Regions from separate parts of the Rhodoferax sp. GW821-FHT10B06 genome, predicted to be linked through region 2. Evidence: predicted binding sites of a transcription regulator. Region 2 holds the regulator's gene; each other region holds the start of a gene.
The links. The regulator FNR, encoded in region 2, switches genes on or off when oxygen is low (the NO sensors DNR and NnrR bind a similar motif). The targets are predictions, from matches to a motif close to TTGATNNNNATCAA.

Region 1 (7,346 bases), on a different contig from region 2:
GGCGTTGAGCACCATGTCGAAAATAGGCAGGGCAAAATCTCCCGGAGGCAGGCCCACCAGGGACATGGTGCCGCGCTTGTGCAGCATGCCCAGACCCTGTGCAAAAGCGGAGCGGGACACGGCCGTGACCAGCACGCCGTGTGCGCCGCGCAGTGCGCGCTGCACCTCTTGCACTGGGTCCTGCTGTGCTGCATGGATCACCATGTCGGCGCCCAGACGCTCGGCAAGCTGCAGCTTGGCTGTGTCGATGTCCACCGCAATCACATGGAAGCCCATGGCTTTGGCGTATTGCACCGCCAGATGCCCCAGCCCGCCTATGCCGGAGATGGCGACCCAGTCGCCAGGCTTGCAATCCAGTACCTTGAGACCCTTGTAAACGGTGACTCCTGCGCACAGCACTGGTGCGATTTCTGCGAACCCTACATTGGCTGGCAGATGGCCCACGTAGCCTGGGTCGGCCAATACGTATTCGGCATAGCCGCCGTTAACCGTATAGCCGGTCATTTGCTGGCTGTCGCACAGAGTTTCCCAGCCGGTGATGCAGTGCTCGCAATGGCCGCAGGCGGTATGCAGCCACGGTACGCCCACGCGGTCGCCTTCCCGGATGTTCTTGACGCCCGCGCCCACGGCGGCGACAAAGCCCACGCCTTCGTGGCCGGGAATGAAGGGCAGGCTGGGTTTCACCGGCCAGTCACCCTCGGCGGCATGTAAATCGGTATGGCATACACCAGACGCGACGACCTTGACCAGCACCTGGCCGGCGGGCACCTCGGGAATGGCGACTTCTTCGATCTGCAGAGGCTGTCCAAAGGCATGGACTACGGCAGCTTTCATGGTGCGCATGGCGGGCTCCTGTTGCGGCAAGGGACGCCAGCCGGCGCTAGTCCGGTGGCATATGACCCACTTTAGGCCGGTCAGGCGAGCAGCGCTTTGCGCTGGATCAAGGTTTAGACCATGAAAAGACCTTGAGCAGGTTCTCAGAGCTGCGATGCGGTCGTCTGGCCTACAACCACGCCGTGCAAAAAAGCCTGCAGTACGGGGTCTGCTTGCAGCTGTTCCGCGAGCGTCGCAGCTTGCGCCACGTCGCGCGCGGCGCCCAATCGGCTTTGCAGTTGCAGGGCTCGTGCGTGCCATTGCTGCGCCCGTTTAGCTTGCAGCACGCTGCGCAATGCTTCGATGCCATAGCGCAGTCGCTTGGCCAGAATGCGCAGACGGTGCTGGCCGTCCAGCGTGGATGGGGCTTGTTGGGCTTGTTCCAGTTTCTTGTGCAGGCGCTGCATGCGCTTGCGGGCCCAGTCGGACAGGGGTGGGGCAGGTTTTGCCGTGGGCTCCACTGGATGGGAGGGGCTTTCCAACCACTCCACCATAACTAGCAGGCAGGCGCCCGTGCGCGGGTCTTCCAGCTGTTTTCGTGCGGCTTGGCGCTGCACATGGGCGGCTTGTTCCAGGTCCGACATCAGTTTGAGCCAGCCGGGTGTGCGCCGTGCGTGGCCCTGGGTGTATGTGGTGTGCAATGGCGGCAAGCTGCTGGTGCGGGCCACGTCCAGATCGCGCAGTCGCCCCAGGGTGGCCACCAGGGGCTGCAATGCTGCCCATGAGGGTACGGCTTCGGTTGGGAACTGTTTTTTGCACAACCGCCAGAAGCTGTTGAAGCGGCGCCAAGCGATCCGTGCCTGATGGACCAGCTCTGGATCATCGCTGCGGCGCAGCGCGTCCAGGTTGGCCATCCACTGGCCCAGCATTTCGCGTAGCAGTTGGCGAGCGGCTTCGCCAACGGGCTGGTTTTTTGACAGTGCCAGGGGCTTAGCACGTAGCGGGGCGTCGTGCGCGTTCTGGGCGAGCTGGTAGCCGCGTGCGGCTTTGCTGGTTTGTGACGGCAATACCGCTACCGTATGGGCAATTTTCCTTGCCAGGTCGAACAGCGCTTGTGGCGGGCCGGCAAGCAGCTCCAGCTCCAGTTCGCAAATGGGAGCTTGCTGGTCCCTGACTATGGTTTTGCCACGGTCCAGGGCTACTTCGACCACGCTGCCGTCGCGCTGGCGTACGGTCCACAGCGTGCGCTCGAAGGTCGTGGCGAAGCAGGGCTGCAGCGCAGCGAAAAGGCTGTCGTTCGGGTCCAGCTCGGGCCAGGGCGTGTTGTTCAGTGCGGCGCGTACCAGGTTTTCATCTGGCACGGGCGTTTCCCATTCGCCGCGCTGGCTCAGGGCGGAGGCGCTGTTGCCGGCAGTTTTCAGCGTTTGCAGCCATTGTGGCGTGCCGCTGCCATCTACTTTGCGAATACGCAGGGCAATGCGCTGTTGGCGCAGGCGCTGGTCGGGTGTGTCGTAGTAGACGTTGTGCAGCTGCAGTATCTGGGGTTTGCGTCGTGCCAGAGGTGGAGTGCGGGCCAGGCGCTGCGCCAGGTTTTCCGGGTCGGCGCAGGGCAGAGCGAGTTTGAGTTCGATTTCCATGGGATGCTGTGGCGGCTGTGTGGGAGCTGTATTTTGCGACTACGCCATTGCCGCCATGCGTGACGCCGGTCAGCTAAACGACTTCACCAGCGAATCCAGCAAGACCTTGGGTGAGTGGTCGTGGCGCGTGACGGGCGGCACAGCGCGTTGCACTTTCAGCAGTTGGTACACCGCCATCTGTGCCGCGCGCACCGAATACTCCACGGTAAACACCACGTCGTCGGGAATTTCGACAAACTGGCTCACAAAAGCCAGATTGTGCGAGCAAACTGGCACGGGTAAGGGGCGGTCGGACTTGGCACGAGGCATGAACATGCTGGTGATGTAGGGCATGCGGCAGGGCACGCAGTTGGCTCCGGTCAAAACCTCTGGGTCGAAGTTCAGATGGCCGCGCAACTCTTGCAGTATCTCTGCACCGCTGCACTCGCTCATGGGTTTGGCGACAAAGTCGCCGATGCGGTCGGGCTGCAGTGCGTAGCCCCAGAATACCTGCTGGCCCGCTGGCTGGTTGCGAAAGTGCGGCTGGTGGTAGAGCACGATAGACATCTGCCAACGTGAGTCCTTGAAGGTCACGAGCCCTCCCGTGCCAGCGGTATTGCCTGAAAAAGCCTCCATGCGGTCAAAGAAGGCGGGTTGTGTGCAGGTCACTGTAAACGAGGCCCAGTAGGATTCGCTGATATTGCTGTTGAAAGCCGCCGGGTTGCCAAACTCGGGCCGGCCGCGGGCAATTTTTTCCCACAATGTCCAACCATGGCTATCCGCCTTGGTGAGCCTGGGGGCTGACGCATCCATGGAGCCTGTGCTGGAGGCATCGGTCATTGATGCATTCTGGAAAAACACCAGATCATCGGGCCCGACGGCCAGCTGCTGCACGCCTTGGGTATTGCGCAGTGTCATGCCTTGCACGTGGACCTTGCCCGCTGCATCGTGCAGGTCGAAGTCGGTGACGGTCGTGCCATGCTCGAAGCGCACACCTTGTTTGCGCAGCCAGGCCACCAGCGGCTGCACGATGGAGTCGTTCTGGTTGTAGACGGTGCGCTTTACGCCGGCCAGCGATGCCATGCGCGGGAACTCGTTCATAAAGCGGTGCAGATAGCGCTTGAGTTCAACGGCGCTATGCCAGGGTTGGAAGGCGAACGTGGTTTGCCACATCCACCAGAAATTGGTTTGAAAGAAGGGCGGCGAAAGCCAATCGGTGATGCGGCTTGTGCCGAGGGTCTCCTCGGAGGTTTCGGCCAGTCGTAGCAGCTCAATGCGGTCTGCGTTGCTGAAGCCCATGGAAGACACATCTTGCTTGAAGCGGTTGTGGTCTACCAAACGCGCCCGCGAGTGGGCAGGGTGCGCCTGATTGAAGCGCACGGTTTCGCTGTAGATCGATTCGCCCGGGTGATCGAGTGACGGTATCGTCTTCAATAAATCCCACAGGCATTCATAGTGGTCGGTGGTGAGCATGCGGCCGCCGCGCAGCGAGTAGCCCGACTCGGGCCTGAGTGCGGCATCCAGGCTACCGCCCAGCAGCGGGGTGCTCTCGAAGATGGTGATGCGGGAACCAGGGACTTTCGCATCGCGGACCATGAACGCGGCCCCGGCGAGAGAGCCGATACCGCCGCCGACAAAATATGCTTGCATACGCATGCTTCCTCTTTTGACAAGGAACCATGCTAGCCAGGCTGGGCGCCAGATCCATTGAGAAAGGTCAAGCAATACGATTGCCAATCATCTGCGTATTGGCAACTGAGGGTAAGCCGCTGTTTCTACTGGCTGGCCAGGTCGAATATTTTCGCCATGGGCACCCATTTTTCGCCCACTGGCGTCCAGGGTGTGGGGGCCTGGTAGGTCCACATCAGCTCTTCCCAGCGCACGATGGCTGGGTTGGTCAGAGATGCCTGCGCCATGCGCTCTGCGTTGTAGACCGCTGGGTCCACCTCCATCACCATGAAGAGGCGGGTACCCAGGCGGTAAATCTCCATGCCCAGCACGCCCTGGGTGCGCAAGTGTGCGTGGGCTTCTGGCCAGATTTTTACGTGGGCACGTTCGTACTCGGCAATACGCTCGGCATCGTCCACCAGGTCCAGTGCCAGGGCGTAGCGCATGCTTACAGCTTGTGCGTCAGCAATGCGTACTGGCCGTCGGGCTCGGAGGAGACGACCTGGAACTGTGCAACGGTTCCCACCAGATCGCTGGCCTGGTTTTGCAGGCTACTGGCCGCTGCCGCCATCTGCTCTACCAGGGCCGCGTTTTGCTGCGTAACCTGGTCCATCTCGCGGATGGCTTCGCCGATTTGCGACACACCCTGGCTTTGCTGCGCGCTGGAGGCGCTGATTTCGGCCATGATGCCCGTGACTCTTTGGATGGCTGTCAAAACCTGCTCCATGGTGGCGCCGGCCTTGTCTGCCTGCTGGCTGCCTACTGCCACGCGCTCTACGCTGGAGCCGATCAGGCTTTTAATTTCCTTGGCGGCCTGGGCGGAGCGCCCGGCCAGCGAGCGCACTTCGGATGCCACCACGGCAAAGCCCCGGCCTTGCTCGCCGGCCCGCGCGGCTTCCACTGCCGCGTTCAGCGCCAGGATATTGGTCTGAAAGGCGATGCCATCGATCACGCCGATGATGTCCTCGATCTTGCGTGAGGCCGTGTTGATGCCGCGCATGGTCTCTACCACTTGGCCTACCACGGCACCGCCTTCCGAGGCGACAGTGGAGGCTTGCTGTGCCAGGCGATTGGCTTCGCGTGCGCCTTCGGCGTTTTGCTTGACGATGGAGTCCAGCTCTTCCATGGACGCCGAGGTTTCTTCGAGGGCGCTGGCTTGCCGCTCGGTGCGGGTACTCAGGTCCTGGTTGCCTTTGGCTATTTCTGCACTGGCCATAGCGACCGATTCTGCTCCATTGCGCACGCTGACCACCACCTGCGTCAGGCTGGCCTGCATACCGTCCATGGCCGCCATCAGGCTGCGGGTATCTGTCGCCTGGACGGGGATGGCCTGGGTCAGGTCCCCGGCACCAATACGCACCGCCACTGAAGTGGCTTCCTTGGGTTCACCGCCCAGTTGTGACGACAGCAGGCGGACGATGCCAACTGATAGCACCAGGGCAATGACGATGCTGGCCACGCACACCGACAAGGATTGGATCAGGGCGGCCTGGTAGGCGTCACTGGAGCTTTTGAATGCGGTTGCGTTTTCCTGTTGCTGGTGCAGCATGCCCGCGTCCAGCGATTGCTGCCAGGCGTCTATCGCATTCCCTACGAGATCAAGTGTCTTGATGGCTTCGGAGTCCTTGTGTTCCTGCACGCTGGCATATAGGCTGGCAAGCAGTGGCGCCGACTTCTGAAAGGCCGCGTCCACCGTCTTCCAGGAGGCATCAATGTCCGCGCCCTGGCTGGAAGCATTCAGTCGCTGACGGATGGCTTGGTAGTGGTCCAGCTCGTTCTTGTAGGCTTTGATTTCCTCGGCAATCTCGGCGTCGCTGTTGAGCAAGATGATTTTGCGCACCGACAGGCTGATTTTTGCCACCGATTTGTAGAGGTCATATGCGATGGCAATCTGCACATTGTTGTGCTTTTCCATGGTTTCCAGATTCGCCTGCATTCTGCGCATCATCGTTGCATTCAGTGCGCTGGAGAGCAGGTACACCAGCAGCATCAGGCCAAATCCGGCGAACAGGATGTGGGAGATTTTCGCATTCGACACTTTCATGGCACAGGCTCCTTTGACCGCAGGTATCAGGACAGTGCTCTGTCCAGATGTGTGTAGCCGCCATCCACGAAAATCCATTGTCCGGTGGTGTGGGATGAGGCGTCGGACAGCAGGAAGACGGTCATGCGCGCAAGTTCCTCGGATGTGGTCATGCGGTGGCCCAGCGGAATTTTGGCCGTGATGGACGCCAGCTTTTCGGCTGCATTGTCAAAGCTGCTGATCCAGCGCTCGTATAGCGGCGTCATTACCTCGGCCGGAATGACCGCATTCACCCGTACGCCGTCGTTTAGCAAAGCGGCCGCCCATTCGCGCGTCAGCGATAGCTGCGCACCTTTCGACGCACAGTAGCCGCTGGTATTGCCCTGGCCGGTAATGGCAGTTTTGGACGACACGTTCACGATGGCGCCTTTGGATGCCTTTAGGTGCGGCACACAGTAGTGGGCCATCACGTAGTAATGGATCAGGTTGCGTTCCAGCGAGCCCACAAAGGCGTCTCGCCCGGCGTCCAGTCCGATGTTGTCGTTGATGCCTGCGTTGTTCACCAGTCCATCTAGTTGACCAAAGCGCTCCAGGGTTTGCGCGACCGCGTTCTTGCAGGCTGCGTCGTCGGATAGCTCTACCTGGAAGAATGCATGCGTGTGACCCTGCAGCTGCGCTGCAAAGTCGGCCGGCATGGGGCTTTTGCCGAAGATCACCGGAATGGCGCCTTCCTGTGCCAGCGTGAGTGATATGGCTGCGCCTATGCCGCTGGCGCCACCGGTCACGATGACTACCTTGTTTTTCAGATGCAAATCCATGTGCGTTCTTTATCCAGTTGTCGTTGGGCCGCTGCCGTGGTCCCTTGCTTGTGGGCTTTGGCTGCGGCAGGCATTGCGCTGCATCAGGCCGTGGTGCGGGCCTTGGGCTTGAATTGGTACTCTTGTAACGAGGCTGCCTTCATCTCGATGGAGAAGCCTGGCGCCTGGGGTGGCATATAGGCTGCGTTCTGGATCACGCAGGGCTCCAGGAAGTGCTCGTGCAGATGGTCTACATACTCGATGACACGTCCTTCGCGGGTGCCGGCGATACACAGGTAGTCGATCATGGACAGGTGCTGCACGTATTCACACAGGCCTACGCCACCTGCGTGTGGGCACACTGGCAAGTTGTACTTGGCCGCCATCAACATCACGGCCAGGATTTCGTTCACACCGCCCAGGCGGCAG
Region 2 (7,346 bases):
GTGGCGGCGGCGGCGTTGCCGGCTGCGCCGGTGGCGTTGTAGTCCTGCATCTGCCAGCCCAGCTTGGCGCTTTTGCCATTGCCCAGAATGGGGTACTTGGCAGCCCGGTCTTGCGAGCTGGACTTGAAATCGCGCGCCTGCGCCATGTCCACAAACTGCGGGCGCAGGGCCAGCATCATCGAGGTTTCCACGTCGCCAGCATGTACGCCGAAGCGCTGCTCCTCGGCGCTGAACGGGCTGTTCGCAGCGCCCAGCGGCAAGTTGAACCAACTGGCGCTGTAGACCAGCAAATCATGCTCGGTACGCAGGGTGCGCGCCACGATGTCCATCAGGCTGACCTGGCCGCCGTGCGAGTTGAAGATCAGCAGCTTCTTTACGCCGCTGCGCGCCACGCAGGCGCCAAGCTCGGTCCAAATACGGATGACGGTTTCGGACGACAAAGTCAGCGTGCCGGGGAAGCGCTGGTGCTCGGGGCTGAAGCCAACCTGCTGGGTTGGCAGGAACAGCACCGAGGCATCGGCCGGCAGGTGCGGCAGCGCCGCCGCCACCACGCCATCCACCAACGTGGTGTCCACACTCAGGGGCAGGTGCGGGCCATGCTGCTCGGTGGCGGCCACGGGCAGAACGGCAACGGTGCGAGCCGGGTCCAGCTGCGCGAAGTCGCGGGTGCTGAGGTCGGCCCAGAAGCGTGATGAAGTGTGCATGCCAAGGATTTTAGGAGTCTGCTGCGCATAACATACAAGACATGATTTCCTCCCAGTACGTTAGCCGCGTCAGCCTCCAACGGGATAAGGTGGACTCTTTCGAACGCTACCCCTTCAACTTGCCAGCGGTACGCATGCTAGACCAGTTGGACATCCACCCAAAGGTCACCTTTTTAGTGGGAGAGAATGGCTCCGGCAAATCCACTCTATTGGAGGCCATCGCCGTTTCACTCGGTTTCAATGCCGAAGGTGGCAGCAAAAACTTCCGGTTCGGCACACGCATATCGCACTCCGAGTTGCATAGTTACCTGCGCGTTGCGAAAGGTTTCAGGCGGCCACGAGACGGTTTCTTTCTAAGGGCAGAGAGCTTTTTCAACGTCGCCACTGAAATCGAAAACCTGGATGACGATCCCACCGCGGGGCTACCCATCATCAGCCACTACGGTGGCCGCTCGCTGCATGAACAGTCGCATGGCGAGTCCTTTATGGCGCTGATGACCGAGCGATTCGGTGGTGAAAGTCTATTCCTTCTGGACGAACCCGAAGCAGCCCTGTCACCGCAACGGCAACTGGCGGCCATGTCACGCATGCACGACCTGGTGCTGCAAGGCTCTCAGTTCATCGTCGCCACCCATTCGCCCATCCTTATGGCCTACCCGGATGCCCGCATCTACCGTTGCGGCCAAGAAGGTGTATCCCCCATCGCCTACGAAGACACAGAACACTTTCAGGTCACACGAGACTTTCTTCTAAATCGGGAACGAATGCTCCAGGTTTTATTGCGCAGGTAAGCCAATAGATACAAGGCTGCGGCAAAAGTCGGCCACACGCGGATCCATGTCGTGCACCACGGCCCACAAGGCCACGGCCATCAGGGCGCCACCTGCCGCGCGCATGCCCCACTCCTTGTGCTTTGGGCTGCGCCAGGCCTGCAGGCGCAGCCACAGCCAGGGGCCGGCCATAAGAGTGATGGCGCTGCCTGCAGCAAACAAGGCCATGCACAGAGCGCCATCCAGTGGCCCGCCGCTCAGGGCCGCCACCAGCAGGGCCGAATACAGCAGGCCGCAAGGCATGAAGGCCCAGGCCGCGCCCACGCCAAAGGCCCAGCCATATCCGCCGGAGCTCGCCCGCAGGCGCGCCCACAGCTTGCGGCCCATGCCGTCTACCCATACCGGCTGGCGTGCCAAAACCAGCAAAGTCCCGCCCCAGACCAGCACGGCCACATGGAACAGGGTCCACAGCGGCTGCAGCGCGGTTGACTGGCGAGCCAGCCAGGCCAGGTTGTCGGCCGCCCAGGCCGCCAGCGCACCGGCCAGGCTGTAGCCCACCAGGCGCCCGGCCTGCAGCTGCAGCATGCCCAGCCAGGGCCGCTGCGCGCCGGCCAGACGGCCCAGGCTGCCACAGGCTGCGCCGCACATGGCGGCGCAGTGCGGACCGCCGGCCAGGCCCATCAGCAGTGCGGTCCAGGCCAGGCCCGTTTGCATGTTCAAATGATTCTTGAGAAGCGGGCGCGGTTGCGGTCAGCCTGCAGATAGCGGTCAAACACCATGGCCACCGCGCGCACCAGGAACCAGCCGGTGGCCGTGACGCGGATACCGCTGTCTTCCAACTGCACCAGGCCGGCCTCCACCAAGGGCTGCAGAGCAGCCAGCTCGGCGGCGAAGGCCTTTTTGAAATCCACCAGAAATGCCAGCTCGATGGATTCAAACTGCACCTCGCCCTGGCACATCAGACCCATGATGATGGCGCGGCGCACCAGGTCGTCGCGGTTCAGCGCCAGGCCACGCACCACCGGTAGCTGGCCCTGGTCGATACGGTCGCAGTATTCCTCCAGGGTCTTGGCGTTCTGGCTGTAGGTGGCGCCTATGCGGCCTATGGCCGACACGCCCAGGCCGACCAGGTCGCAGTCGGGCTGGGTGCTGTAGCCCTGGAAGTTGCGGTGCAGCCGGCCCTGGCGCTGGGCGATGGCCAGCGCGTCGTTGGGCAAGGCGAAGTGGTCCATGCCGATGTACACATAGCCGGCTTCCAAAAAGGTGTCGAAGGCCTGCGACAGCATGGACAGCTTGTCGGCCGCCGCCGGCAGCTCAGCGCCCAGAATGCGGCGTTGGGGCTTGAAGCGCTCGGGCAGATGGGCATAGGCGTACAGGGCAATGCGGTCGGGCCGCAGCTCTACCACCTGCTCCAGCGTGCGTGCAAAAGATGCCGGTGTCTGCCGTGGCAAGCCGTAGATCAGGTCCACATTGATGGACTCAAAGCCCAGCGTGCGGGCCACCTCCACCAGCTCGAACACTTGCTGCGCGGGTTGGATGCGGTGCACCGCTTTTTGCACGTCGGCATCAAAGTCCTGTACCCCAAAGCTGAGCCGGTTGAAGCCCAAGGTGGCCAAAGCTTGCAGGCGTTTGGCGTCCACCGTGCGGGGGTCCACCTCAATAGAGTATTCGCCGCCGGGGGCCAACACGAAATGGCGCCGCAACATGGCCATCAGCTGGGCCAGCTCGTCGTCACTCAAAAAAGTAGGGCTGCCTCCGCCCAGGTGCAGTTGGCTGACATTGCGCCGCTCGCCCAGCTGGGCGGTGTGCAGAGCGGTTTCGCGCTCCAGATAGCGCAGATAGGCGGCTCCGCGCTCATGCCGCTTGGTGATGATCTTGTTGCAGGCGCAGTAATAGCAAAGCGACTCGCAAAACGGTATGTGCACATACAGCGACAAGGGCAGGCTCAGTGCTGCCGCCCCCTGGTTGCGTTGCTGCAGGGCCCGCCCATAGTCCTCGCAGGTAAAGGCCTCGACAAACCTGTCGGCGGTGGGATAGGACGTGTACCGCGGCCCAGGCACATCAAAACGGCGTAACAATTCGGGCAAAACACGGGTCATGGCGGGCAGTCAGGTTGCATGACTGGAATGTGCCGCGAAGCCACGCTTGTTTCATTGACGTGGATCAAAACCGCAGCAGATGGCACCAGAGACAATGAGATACATCAAATAGCTCCATTGATCTCCATCAAGTTCATACTCTGCGCATGGTCCCCACCTCAATCAAAGTCGCTTGCTCCAACTGCAACCTGCGTGAGCTGTGCATGCCCTTGGGCCTGAACAAAGAAGAGCTAGAGCGCATTGACGACCTGGTAGCAGTGCGCCGAAAGGTACTGCGAGGCACGGCGCTGTTCCATAACGGCGAAACCTTCAAGGCGCTGTACGCCATCCGTACAGGCTTCTTCAAGACCACCGTCACCACCGAAGATGGCCGCGACCAGGTTACCGGCTTTCAAATGGCAGGCGAAATCATCGGCCTGGACGGCATCGTCAACGACCACCACACCTGCGATGCGGTGGCCCTGGAAGATGCCGAAGTGTGCGAAATGCCCTTCCACCGCATTGAAGAGCTCTCGCGCGAAGTCAACTCCCTGCAGCGCCATGTGCACAAGATCATGAGCCGCGAAATCGTGCGCGAGCACGGCGTGATGCTGCTACTGGGCAGCATGCGCGCCGAGGAACGCCTGGCGGCCTTTTTGCTGAACCTGGTGCAGCGTCTGCATGCGCGCGGGTTTTCACAGTCCGAACTCATCCTGCGCATGACGCGCGAGGAAATCGGCAGCTACCTGGGCCTGAAACTGGAAACCGTGAGCCGCACCTTCTCCAAATTTGTGGAAGACGGCGTGGTCGAGGTCAAGCAGCGCCACATCCGCATCCTGGACACCGAAGCGCTCAAGCGCATCGTCAATCTTCAGCCCTGTCTCTAGGCACTGTCACCGGCTGGCCCACCAGCAGCGTCAGGCAACCCACCAGCACAGCCACCGCCCAGAACGCAAAGAACGCCAGGCTGTACACGCCCTGGCGTGACAAAGGCAGCGGCTGCCCCAGCCATTGCAGGCTGTAGGGATCGACCACCGCAAACACCAGCATCTCCAGTATGCATGCGCCCAGGAACGCGGGCCAGACCACACCTACCACCCTAAAGCTTTGCATAGTGCCCTCCGGCTACTTGGTACGCACCGAGCCGGGCGGCGACGCAGCATGGTTGCGCCCCTGCTCGGCCGGTGCCAGCGGGCCCTGGGCGGCCAGGGTCTTATTGATCTCCAGCCCCTGGCGGTAGTAGTCCTGGGCCAGCACCGGGTCCTGCTGGCGGATGGCGATCCAGCCCGAGACCAAGGCCGCCACCACCACGGCCAGCGGGCCGGAAATCACCAGCCAGACATAGCCGTAGCGCCACCATGGCAGCGGCACCGGTGTAGCAGATACATGAGAGGGCATGGCAGTCTCCTGGAGTTATCGTCAGCGGGGAACAAAGAACGTGGACTTTTCCGACACCTTGGTGCTTCCATCCGCAGTCTGGATGTCGAAGAATACCGGGTAAGAGCCCGGTTCGACAGAACCATAAGGGATATGCAGGCGCACCGCCACCCAGCGCGAGGCTACCGGCTCCAGGTCCACCCATTCGTCCGAGGCCAGCACCAGCCCGTCCAGCCCATGGGCTATGAGACGGTAGCGCTGCGGCAGTTCACTGGCGTTCATGACCTGCAGGCGGTACACGTTTTCCAGCTGGCCACCGGACACAATGCGGGATAGCGCCGCGCGGTCGCGCACCACGTCCACCTTCAGCGGGGTACGCGTCAACAGGCTGCCCAGCAGCGCCAGCGTCAACACCAGCAGTACCGTGCCGTAGACCAGTACCCGAGGCCGCAGCACACGCCGCAGTATCTGCCGGCCCGACCAGCCCTGGGCCATGCCGTTCTGGGTGGCAAAGCGGATCAGGCCAGGGGCATAGCCCATCTTGTCCATCACGCCATCGCATACATCCACGCAGGCGGCGCAGCCTATGCATTCGTACTGCAAGCCCTCGCGGATATCGATGCCGGTGGGGCAGACCTGCACGCACAGCGTGCAGTCCACGCAAGAGCCCAGGCCCAGGGCCGCAGGGTCGGCCTTGCGCGAACGCGAGCCCCGGGGCTCACCACGGGTGGTGTCGTAGCTGACGATCAGCGTGTCCTTGTCGAACATGGCGCTCTGGAAGCGCGCATAGGGGCACATGTATTTGCAGACCTGCTCGCGCATGAAGCCGGCGTTGCCATAGGTGGCAAAGCTGTAGAACAGACCCCAGAACACTTCCCACGAACCAAAGCTGCCGCTCAAAGACTCCTGCAGCAGCGCATAGGTGGGTGTGAAATACGAGACAAAGGTAAAACCGGTCCACAGGGACAGCAACAGCCAAGCGCCGTGCTTGGCCGACTTGCGGGCCAGCTTGTGGGCCGACATGGGCGCGCCATCCAAGCGCATGCGGGCGGCACGGTCGCCCTCGATATGGCGCTCTATCCACATGAAGATTTCGCTGTACACCGTCTGCGGGCAGGCAAAGCCACACCATAGGCGCCCTGCCACGGCGGTGAACAGAAACAGGGACAGCGCAGACACCACCAGCAGCCCGGTCAGGTAGATGAAATCCTGCGGGTACAACACCAGTGAGAAGATGTAGAAGCGGCGCGCCTCCAGGTCAAACAGTACCGCCTGGCGCTGACCCCATTGCAGCCAGGGCAGGCCATAGAACACCAGCTGCGTCAGCAACACCATGGCCCAGCGCCAGCGCGCAAACAGGCCCTGCACTGAACGTGGGTAGATCTTCTTGCTGGCCGCGTACAGCGACACCATCACCTCATCGGCATCTGCTCCAGGCACAGGCACGATGGGAATGGTCTTGCGGGGCGCGACGGTGTTCACACCATGCTCCTACTTGCTGGCCACAGGCTTGTTGGACATGCCCCAGATGTAAGCCGTCAACACATGGATCTGGGCCTCGGTCAGCTTGCCCTGCTGGGCAGGCATCTGGTTGATCTTGCCCTTATTGACCATCTCCATGATGGCGGCCTCGCCCCAACCGTGCAGCCAGATGTCGTCCGACAGATTAGGGGCGCCCAGCGCCTGGTTGCCCTTACCGCCCACCCCGTGGCAGGCTGCGCAGACACCAAACTTGGCCTTGCCCAGACCGGCGCGCACCGAGTCATGCGGGCTGCCCGACAGGCTCAGCACATAGTTGGCCACGTTCTTCACGTCGTCCGGCGTGCCCACCGCAGCGGCCATCGGCGGCATTTGGCCGATGCGGCCATGGGTGATGGTTTCCTTGATCTTGTCTGGCGTACCGCCGTGCAGCCAGTCGGCATCGGTCAGGTTGGGGAAGCCTTTGCTGCCGCGTGCGTCCGAGCCGTGGCACTGGGCGCAGTTGTTCATGAACAGGCGCTCGCCAATCGCCATGGCCGGCGCGCGGCCCGCCAGTTGCTCGGGCGGCAGAGCCACAAAATCGGCATACAGGGGCTGCAGCGCCGCATCTGCGGTTTTCACTTCGTCGCTGTATTCGTTGGCCGAAGTCCAACCCAGCTTGCCGGCAAAGTTGCCCAGGCCGGGGTAGAAGGCCAGGTAGCCGACTGAGAACACGATGGTCAAGACGAACAAGCCCACCCACCAGCGTGGCAAGGGGTTGTTCATCTCGCGCAGGTCACCGTCCCACACATGGCCGGTGGTGTTGTCGCTCTGGAACGGCACCTTTTTACGGGCCGTGATCCAAAGCAGCAGCAAGCAGGCGGCAATGCTGGCGACCGAGATGGCCGCGATACATACCGACCAGAGATTGTTTGTGAAATCGCTCATACAAAATCCTC
Region 3 (7,346 bases), on a different contig from region 2:
CACTGCACGTCGTGCAGCAGCTTCAGGCGGTCGCGCACATTGTCCAGCGCCACACCAAAGCCGGCGGCGCCCGGCCCGGCGGGCACGGTGTTGCTGATTTTGATGACCACCGTGTCGCCGCGCCGCTCGGTGCTGATGCGCAGGTCGGCCCCACTGGCGCTGGGCTCCACACCGTGCTTGACGGCGTTTTCCACCAGCGGCTGCAGCAGCAGGGGCGGCAGCTGGGCCTGGGCAGCGCGCGGGTCCAGCGCCCAGTGGATGCGCAGGCGTTCGCCAAAGCGCACCTGCTCAATGGACAGGTAGCGCTCGGCCAAGGTGGTCTCCTGCTCCAGCGTGACGGACTCGCCCTGGTCCACCAGCGCGTGGCGGAACAGGTCGCTCAGGTCTTCCAGCAGGGCCTCGGCCCGGGCCGGCTCGGCGCGCACCAGGGCAATCGCGCTGTTCAGTGTGTTGAACAAAAAATGCGGCCGTATGCGCGCCTGCAGCTCGCCCAGCCGCGCCGTGGTAGCCGCCGGCGTACGGGCACGGGCACGCAGCACCAGGCCGGCCACCACCATGGCCGACAACCAGGCGCCCGCCGCCGCGCAGGCCAGCCAGGGCACGGGGTCCATCAGGCCGATCAGGGCCAGCATGCCGCAGCCATACAGGCCGGCCAGCGCGCCCAGCAGCACACCGGCCACATACTGCGCCCAGGGTGGCAGGCGCGCCAGCGTGCGCTTCAGGCTGCAGGCGGACAGCAGCCAGACCAGCACAGCGGGCAAGGCACCACCGGTCCATAGGGCCAGCCGGGTCAGCCAATCGCCCGCACCCAGGGCGTCAAACAGCGCCGCCACGGCCACCGCCAGCTCGACAAACAACACGGCGCGCAGGATCACACCCACCTGGCAGGCATCAAATACCAGGGCCCTGGACACGCGCGTGGGGGCATCCGGGTCGGCTAGCGTACCGAAGCTCGATAAAATTTGCGTCTCTTGCATACCAACGTCCATGACAAGGCCCGATTATTGGGTATGAACCGGCCGTTGGTACGCCACTCCATCTCCCCCTCTGCCACATTGGTGCCTGCCGCATGTCCTCCTCCATAAACCAACTCGACAAAAAATCCGAAGCCTGGTCGGCGCTGTTCTCCGAGCCCATGAGCGACCTGGTCAAGCGCTACACCTCCAGCGTGTTTTTTGACAAACGCCTGTGGCAGGCCGACATTGCCGGCAGCCTGGCGCACGCCGAGATGCTGGCCGCGCAAAACATCATTGCTGCGCAGGACCACGCCGACATCCAGCGCGGCCTGGCGCAGATCAGCGCCGACATCGAGTCCGGCAACTTCGAGTGGAAGCTGGACCTGGAAGACGTGCACCTGAACATCGAGGCCCGCCTGACCCAGCTGGTGGGCGACGCCGGCAAGCGCCTGCACACCGGCCGCAGCCGCAACGACCAGGTGGCCACCGACGTGCGCCTGTGGCTGCGCGGCGAGATGGACCTGATCAACGGCCTGCTGACCGATCTGCAGCTGGCCCTGGTCAGCATCGCCGAAAAGAATGTCGACGTGGTGATGCCCGGCTTCACCCACCTGCAGGTAGCCCAGCCGGTGAGCTTTGGTCACCATATGCTGGCCTATGTGGAAATGTTTGCCCGCGACGCCGAGCGCATGCTGGACGTGCGCAAGCGCGTAAACCGCCTGCCGCTGGGCAGTGCGGCCCTGGCCGGCACCAGCTACCCGCTGGACCGCGAACGCGTGGCCAAGACCCTGGGCATGGAAGGCGTGTGCCAGAACAGCCTGGACGCCGTGAGCGACCGCGACTTCGCCATCGAATTCACCGCCGCCGCCAGCATCGCCATGGTGCACATCAGCCGCCTGTCTGAGGAGCTGGTGCTGTGGATCAGCCAAAGCTTTGGCTTCATCGACATCGCCGACCGCTTCTGCACCGGCTCCAGCATCATGCCGCAGAAGAAGAACCCCGACGTGCCCGAGCTGGCGCGCGGCAAGACCGGCCGCGTGGTCGGCCACCTGATGGGCCTGATCACCCTGATGAAGGGCCAGCCCCTGGCCTACAACAAGGACAACCAGGAAGACAAAGAGCCGCTGTTCGACACCGTGGACACGCTGAAAGACACGTTGCGCATCTTTGCCGAAATGGTCGGCGGCATCACCGTCAAGGCCGAGGCCATGGAGCGCGCCGCCCTGCGCGGCTACGCCACCGCCACCGATCTGGCCGACTACATGGTCAAAAAAGGCCTGCCTTTCCGCGACGCGCACGAGGCCGTGGCCCATGCTGTGAAGGCCGCGATCGCGCACAGCGTGGACCTGTCCGAGCTGCCGCTGTCGGTGCTGCAGCAGTTCAACCCGAAGATCGAAAAAGACGTGTACGACGTGCTCAGCCTGCGCGGCTCCATGAATGCCCGCAACACCCTGGGCGGCACCGCGCCGGCCCAGGTCAGCGCGCAAATCGCACGGCACCGCGCCCGCCTGGCCTGAACCACAGTGCTAGCAAATAAATAGCTGCCAGCGCAGGTATTACTTGCGCCGGAGGGCTATTTTTTATGCAACAAAACAAAGGCTTACACCTGATACACACTGGCTTGACGCAGATCAACTGCAGTGTCGGGCCATCGGTCGCACAATGCCATCACACACCACACATGGTGGATGGAAGGAGCGACTATGTTGAAACACATTTTGCTGGCCACCGACGGATCTGCCGCCTCTGACCATGCGGCCGAAATGGCCGTGGACTTGGCGCGCAATATGGGCGCCAAACTGACAGTTCTGTATGCCGTAGACCCTTACCCTTATCTGGCCGTGGGTGAAATGAGCACCGAAGGCCTGCAGCACTACATGTCAGCCGCACAACAGGATGCCGCCGCCGCCCACAGCAAGGTGGCGGCCCTGTGCAAGCAGGGCAGCGCAGTGACATTGATACCGGTGACTGTGGAAGAGCGTGCCGTGGCCAGCGCCATCGTGGAGTACGCCAATGGCCAGGACGTGGACCTGATCGTCGTGGGCTCGCACGGGCGCTCGGGCATTGCCCGGTTGCTGCTGGGCAGCATCGCCACCAAAGTGCTGGCCGAATCCACGCTACCGGTGTTGGTGGCACGCTGACTGATTGCGCTCAGCCACCGGCCCGGCTGAGCACCCAAAAAGCCACAAAAAGCTTTAAAAGCTGTGGGCGGGCTGGGCTAAAACAGGCGTGGCACGACAAGCAGGCGTAGTATTTAGGCATCTGGATTGCTTAGCAATATCTGCATCCTTATCTACCTGGTACTTGATGCCGCATTGCCATTTTCCACAATGCCCTGTCCCATGAAACCCGCCCGCTCCACCGTTGCCCACTACAGCCGTCGCGTCAAAGCGCTCACAGCTTTGCTGGTGCTTTCGGGTGCGATCCACAAGGCGGGTGCCGAAGCACCGTTATTCCCCGTAGCCCTGGCGGTATCCACGCCTGTTCCGGTGGGGGGCGGACAGGCTTCGGCTCCGCTATTGAGCCCACAGACCCGCTGGCAAAGCAGCTTGGATGCATTTGCCAAAGCCGACAACGAACGGCTGCCTGCCAGTGATGGCGTTCTTTTTGTGGGTAGCTCCACGATCAGGATGTGGACCAGCCTGTCGGACGATTTCAGGCAGGTGCCGGTGATCATCAACCGCGGTTTTGGTGGTTCCACCATGGCCGATTGCAACCACTTCGTGCGCGAACTGGTGATCCGCTACAGGCCCAAGCAGGTGCTGGTGTATGCAGGCGATAACGATTTGGCCGAAGGTCGCAGTCCAGCTGATGTGAGAGACAGCTTTGCAAAATTTGTACGCAGCGTGAGGGCGGAGTTGCCAGAAGCCCGCATTTCCTACATCTCGATCAAGCCCAGCCCGTCGCGCGTTGAACTGCTGCCAAAGATAAGACAGACCAATGCACTGATCTCCGACTATGTGCACAGCTTGCAGGACGTGCGCTACATCGACATCTTCCAGCCGATGTTGAACGCTGAGGGCCAACCCCGGCCCGAGCTGTTTCAACCCGATCAGCTGCATCTGAACGAAGCTGGCTACCGGCTATGGAAGTCGATCATTGCCGCGCAGCTTCCGGCGTCCGCGCCAGCCCAAGTGCCGACTGCGCAAATTGCCGGCAGCCATTAAAGGCCACTGCCAACGCCACGCTTTCAAAATTAAAAGCGCACACCCGAGCCGCGAATCCCCACCTCCATCCGGTGCAAACGGTCCAGCCTGAGCGATACCCGGGCAACCCCATACAGCACACCAAAGCAGCCCGCCAGCAACACCACATCCACCCACCAGGCGTGGGCGAACGGGTCGCTTCCCAAAAAAGTCAGCGCCAGCAAAACGATCACCAAATGCGCGGAAAACACGGGCAATGAGGCTGCACCCAGCACCTCCAGCCATGGCAGGCTCGATATCCGCGACGCAAGCGCAGGGCCAAAATGAAGAACCACCACCATCAATGCAAATAAATCCAGCAGCCGCAGCGGCCCGAGCAACCATTTGTCAAACAACATATTCAGGTTTTGATCGGCACCAAAGGGCGCTTGCCCCACGCCGTGCCGCCATACGAACCCGGCAAACGCCATCAGCACCGCCAACACAACGGCCCAGTGCGGAAAAACAAAAGGCCGCGCATCCTTCGCATGGCGGCTAGCCCCCATCCAAAGGCCCAACACCCAAAGAAACTGCCATGAAAACACCGAGAACGCACCAACTTCACGGATAGGCACAACCAGCCCCGTTAACGCAACGGTGGCGCCATACACCCATGCCCCTAGCCCAAATTGCGACAACAGCCATGCGCATAGGCTCCAGGTCATCGCCCCGTTCCATCCGTGCCGCAAGGCATATGCCAAAACCCAGGGACTGGCCAGCATATAGAGGATGTACATGGGCAGGATATCCAGCAGCGGCGGCATATATACAAGCAACAACCCAGCCCCCAATGCGGTCAACGGCTGCGCCAGGTAAAAAGACATCAAGTTGGTCACGGCGGGCTGCTCCACCCGCAAACCGACTGCGGCAACGGCCGTGAATAAAAACAACAACATGGCGACATGGCATGCATAGACCTTGATCGCCCGCCTCCAGAACGCCATACGCATGGCGTCAATGCCATCCCGTTGCGCCAACTTGGCGTATACCAAGCCCGCCATGTACGCGGACAAAAGTACAAACCCCTCCGCGGCCGATACAAATCCAAAGGGCTGCCCGAGGGGCGAACTCAGCCGCGTGGGTAAGTGCGTCACCGTCATGAGCACCAGCATCAGGCCGCGCATAGCATCCAGCTCCCAACGCCGCGTCATGGAGGGCTCACCTTAAGGCACACAACATCAATGTAGAAAACACGACGAATTTGCATAAAACATGGCTTACGGAACAGCGGCTTGCGGTAGCGAAAGTGCATGCCTTCGGCAACGCCGTGGCGCCGAAGCTGCTTAAGCCCCACCTAAGCCGGAGGCCGCGATAATTGCACGGAGGAAACACAATGCGACTACTGCTCGTCGAAGATGATCCCATGATTGGCGAAACTGTGCTCGACGTACTGCGCGCCGAGCACTTCGCCGTGGACTGGGTCAAAGACGGCGCCATGGCAGACACCGCGCTGAGCACCCAGCAGTACGACTTGGTGCTGCTGGACCTGGGCCTGCCCAAAAAAGACGGGCTGGACGTGCTCAAGTCCCTGCGCTTGCGCAAGGACAGCACACCGGTACTGATCGTTACCGCGCGCGATGCCGTGGCCGAGCGCATCAAGGGACTGGACGCCGGAGCCGACGACTATGTGCTCAAACCCTATGACATCGACGAGCTGCTGGCCCGCATCCGCGCCCTGACGCGGCGCAGCGCCGGCCGCGCCGACCCGGCGCTGGAAATCCACGGCCTGCGCCTCAACCCTGTCACCCACGAAGCCACGCGCGACGGCCAGACCATCGCCCTGTCGGCCCGCGAATGGGCTGTGCTGGAGGCGCTGATGGCGCGCCCCGGCGTGGTGTTCTCGCGCGCCCAGCTGGAGGAAAAGCTCTACAGCTGGAAGGACGACGTCAGCAGCAATGCAGTCGAGGTGTACATCCACGGCCTGCGCAAAAAGCTGGGCAGCGAGCTGATCCAGAACGTGCGTGGCCTGGGCTACGTGATTCCGAAGCCATGACCAGCCCGTATTCCCTGCGCCGGCGCCTGCTGGGTTCGGTGATGACAGCCATCCTGGCCGCTGCGTTGTTCCAGGCCGCATCCGCCTACCACGGGGCGCTGCAGCAGGCCGACGAGATGTTCGACTACCACCTGCAGCAAATGGCCTATGCGCTGCGCAATGGCACCCCCAGGCAGCTCGATCCGTTGGAGTCAGACGACGACACTGACTACGAGGTGCAGATATGGAGCGCCAACGGCGTGCAGCTGTTCCAGTCGCACCACAACCGGCTGCCGCCGCAGGCCGTACTGGGCTTTTCGGACGTAGAGCAGAACGGCACGCGCTACCGTGTGTATTCCATCCAGACCCCGGCGCAGACCATCCAGATCGCCCAGGACATGAGCGCTCGCCAGGCCCGCGCCCGGGCTCTGGCGGTCCGCGCCATGCTGCCCATGGCCTGGATGGCGCCGCTGCTGATGCTGGCCCTGTGGTGGGCCATACGCCATGCGCTCAAGCCGCTGGAGCGCACGCGCCGCCAAATTGCCACCCGCGCCGCCGACGACCTGTCGCCCCTGCCCGACAGCGGCCTGCCAGACGAGGTGCGCCCCCTGGTGCACGAGCTGAACCTGCTGTTCGCCCGCGTGCATGCGGCGTTTGATGCGCAAAAGTCGTTTGTGGCGAATGCCGCGCACGAGCTGCGCTCGCCCCTGAGCGCGCTCAAGCTGCAAGCCCAGGCTCTGGGCCGTGCGGCCGATGGCCCGGGCCGCGATGTCGCCGTGGTCCGGCTGCACCAGGGCATAGACCGCGCCATCCGGCTGATGAACCAGCTGCTGGTGCTGGCCCGGCAGGAGTCCGCAGCCGATACCCCGGCACAAAAGCTGAATCTGCAAGACCTGGTGCGCCTGGCCGTGGAAGAAGCCCTGCCACAGGCGCATGAGCGGCAAATGGACCTGGGTGTGAATGCCGACGCCCCAGCCTGGGTGCAGGGCCATGCCGAGGCCTTGCGCATCCTGCTACGCAACCTGCTGGACAACGCGCTGAAGTACACGCCAGCGCAGGGCCGGGTGGATGTGGGCCTGGTTGCTACGCCGGACGGCGCCACCTTGACCGTGGAAGATTCTGGCCCCGGCATTGCGCCGGCCGACCTACCCCATGTGTTTGACCGCTTCTACCGCAGCGCCGAAGCGGGTGCCAGCGGCAGCGGCCTGGGCCTGGCCATTGCCCAGGCCATCG

Region 1: AC07O2_RS01750 (oleate hydratase) is a predicted target of FNR. The motif match lies at 4,137-4,150, and genes of this name have one in related genera.
Region 3: AC07O2_RS07920 (universal stress protein) is a predicted target of FNR. The motif match lies at 2,578-2,591, and genes of this name have one in related genera.

What each region holds. Positions count from the first base shown of each region.
Region 1 covers NZ_JBWKNO010000001.1:372,434-379,779, reverse strand. The annotation lists gene AC07O2_RS01760 (zinc-dependent alcohol dehydrogenase) at 1-843, opposite strand, end outside; gene AC07O2_RS01755 (CYTH and CHAD domain-containing protein) at 978-2,450, opposite strand; gene AC07O2_RS01750 (oleate hydratase) at 2,520-4,079, opposite strand; gene AC07O2_RS01745 (L-rhamnose mutarotase) at 4,205-4,543, opposite strand; gene AC07O2_RS01740 (methyl-accepting chemotaxis protein) at 4,546-6,141, opposite strand; gene AC07O2_RS01735 (SDR family oxidoreductase) at 6,168-6,938, opposite strand; gene AC07O2_RS01730 (L-fuconate dehydratase) at 7,022-7,346, opposite strand, start outside.
Region 2 covers NZ_JBWKNO010000010.1:3,327-10,672, forward strand. The annotation lists gene AC07O2_RS15975 (creatininase family protein) at 1-704, opposite strand, end outside; gene AC07O2_RS15980 (AAA family ATPase) at 746-1,495, shown strand; gene AC07O2_RS15985 (sulfite exporter TauE/SafE family protein) at 1,481-2,188, opposite strand; gene hemN (oxygen-independent coproporphyrinogen III oxidase) at 2,191-3,573, opposite strand; gene fnr (fumarate/nitrate reduction transcriptional regulator Fnr) at 3,720-4,439, shown strand; gene AC07O2_RS16000 (hypothetical protein) at 4,417-4,665, opposite strand; gene AC07O2_RS16005 (FixH family protein) at 4,678-4,950, opposite strand; gene ccoG (cytochrome c oxidase accessory protein CcoG) at 4,972-6,342, opposite strand; gene ccoP (cytochrome-c oxidase, cbb3-type subunit III) at 6,421-7,335, opposite strand.
Region 3 covers NZ_JBWKNO010000004.1:110,711-118,056, reverse strand. The annotation lists gene AC07O2_RS07930 (sensor histidine kinase) at 1-977, opposite strand, end outside; gene argH (argininosuccinate lyase) at 1,082-2,473, shown strand; gene AC07O2_RS07920 (universal stress protein) at 2,660-3,097, shown strand; gene AC07O2_RS07915 (SGNH/GDSL hydrolase family protein) at 3,299-4,123, shown strand; gene opgC (OpgC domain-containing protein) at 4,153-5,292, opposite strand; gene AC07O2_RS07905 (response regulator) at 5,475-6,134, shown strand; gene AC07O2_RS07900 (ATP-binding protein) at 6,131-7,346, shown strand, end outside.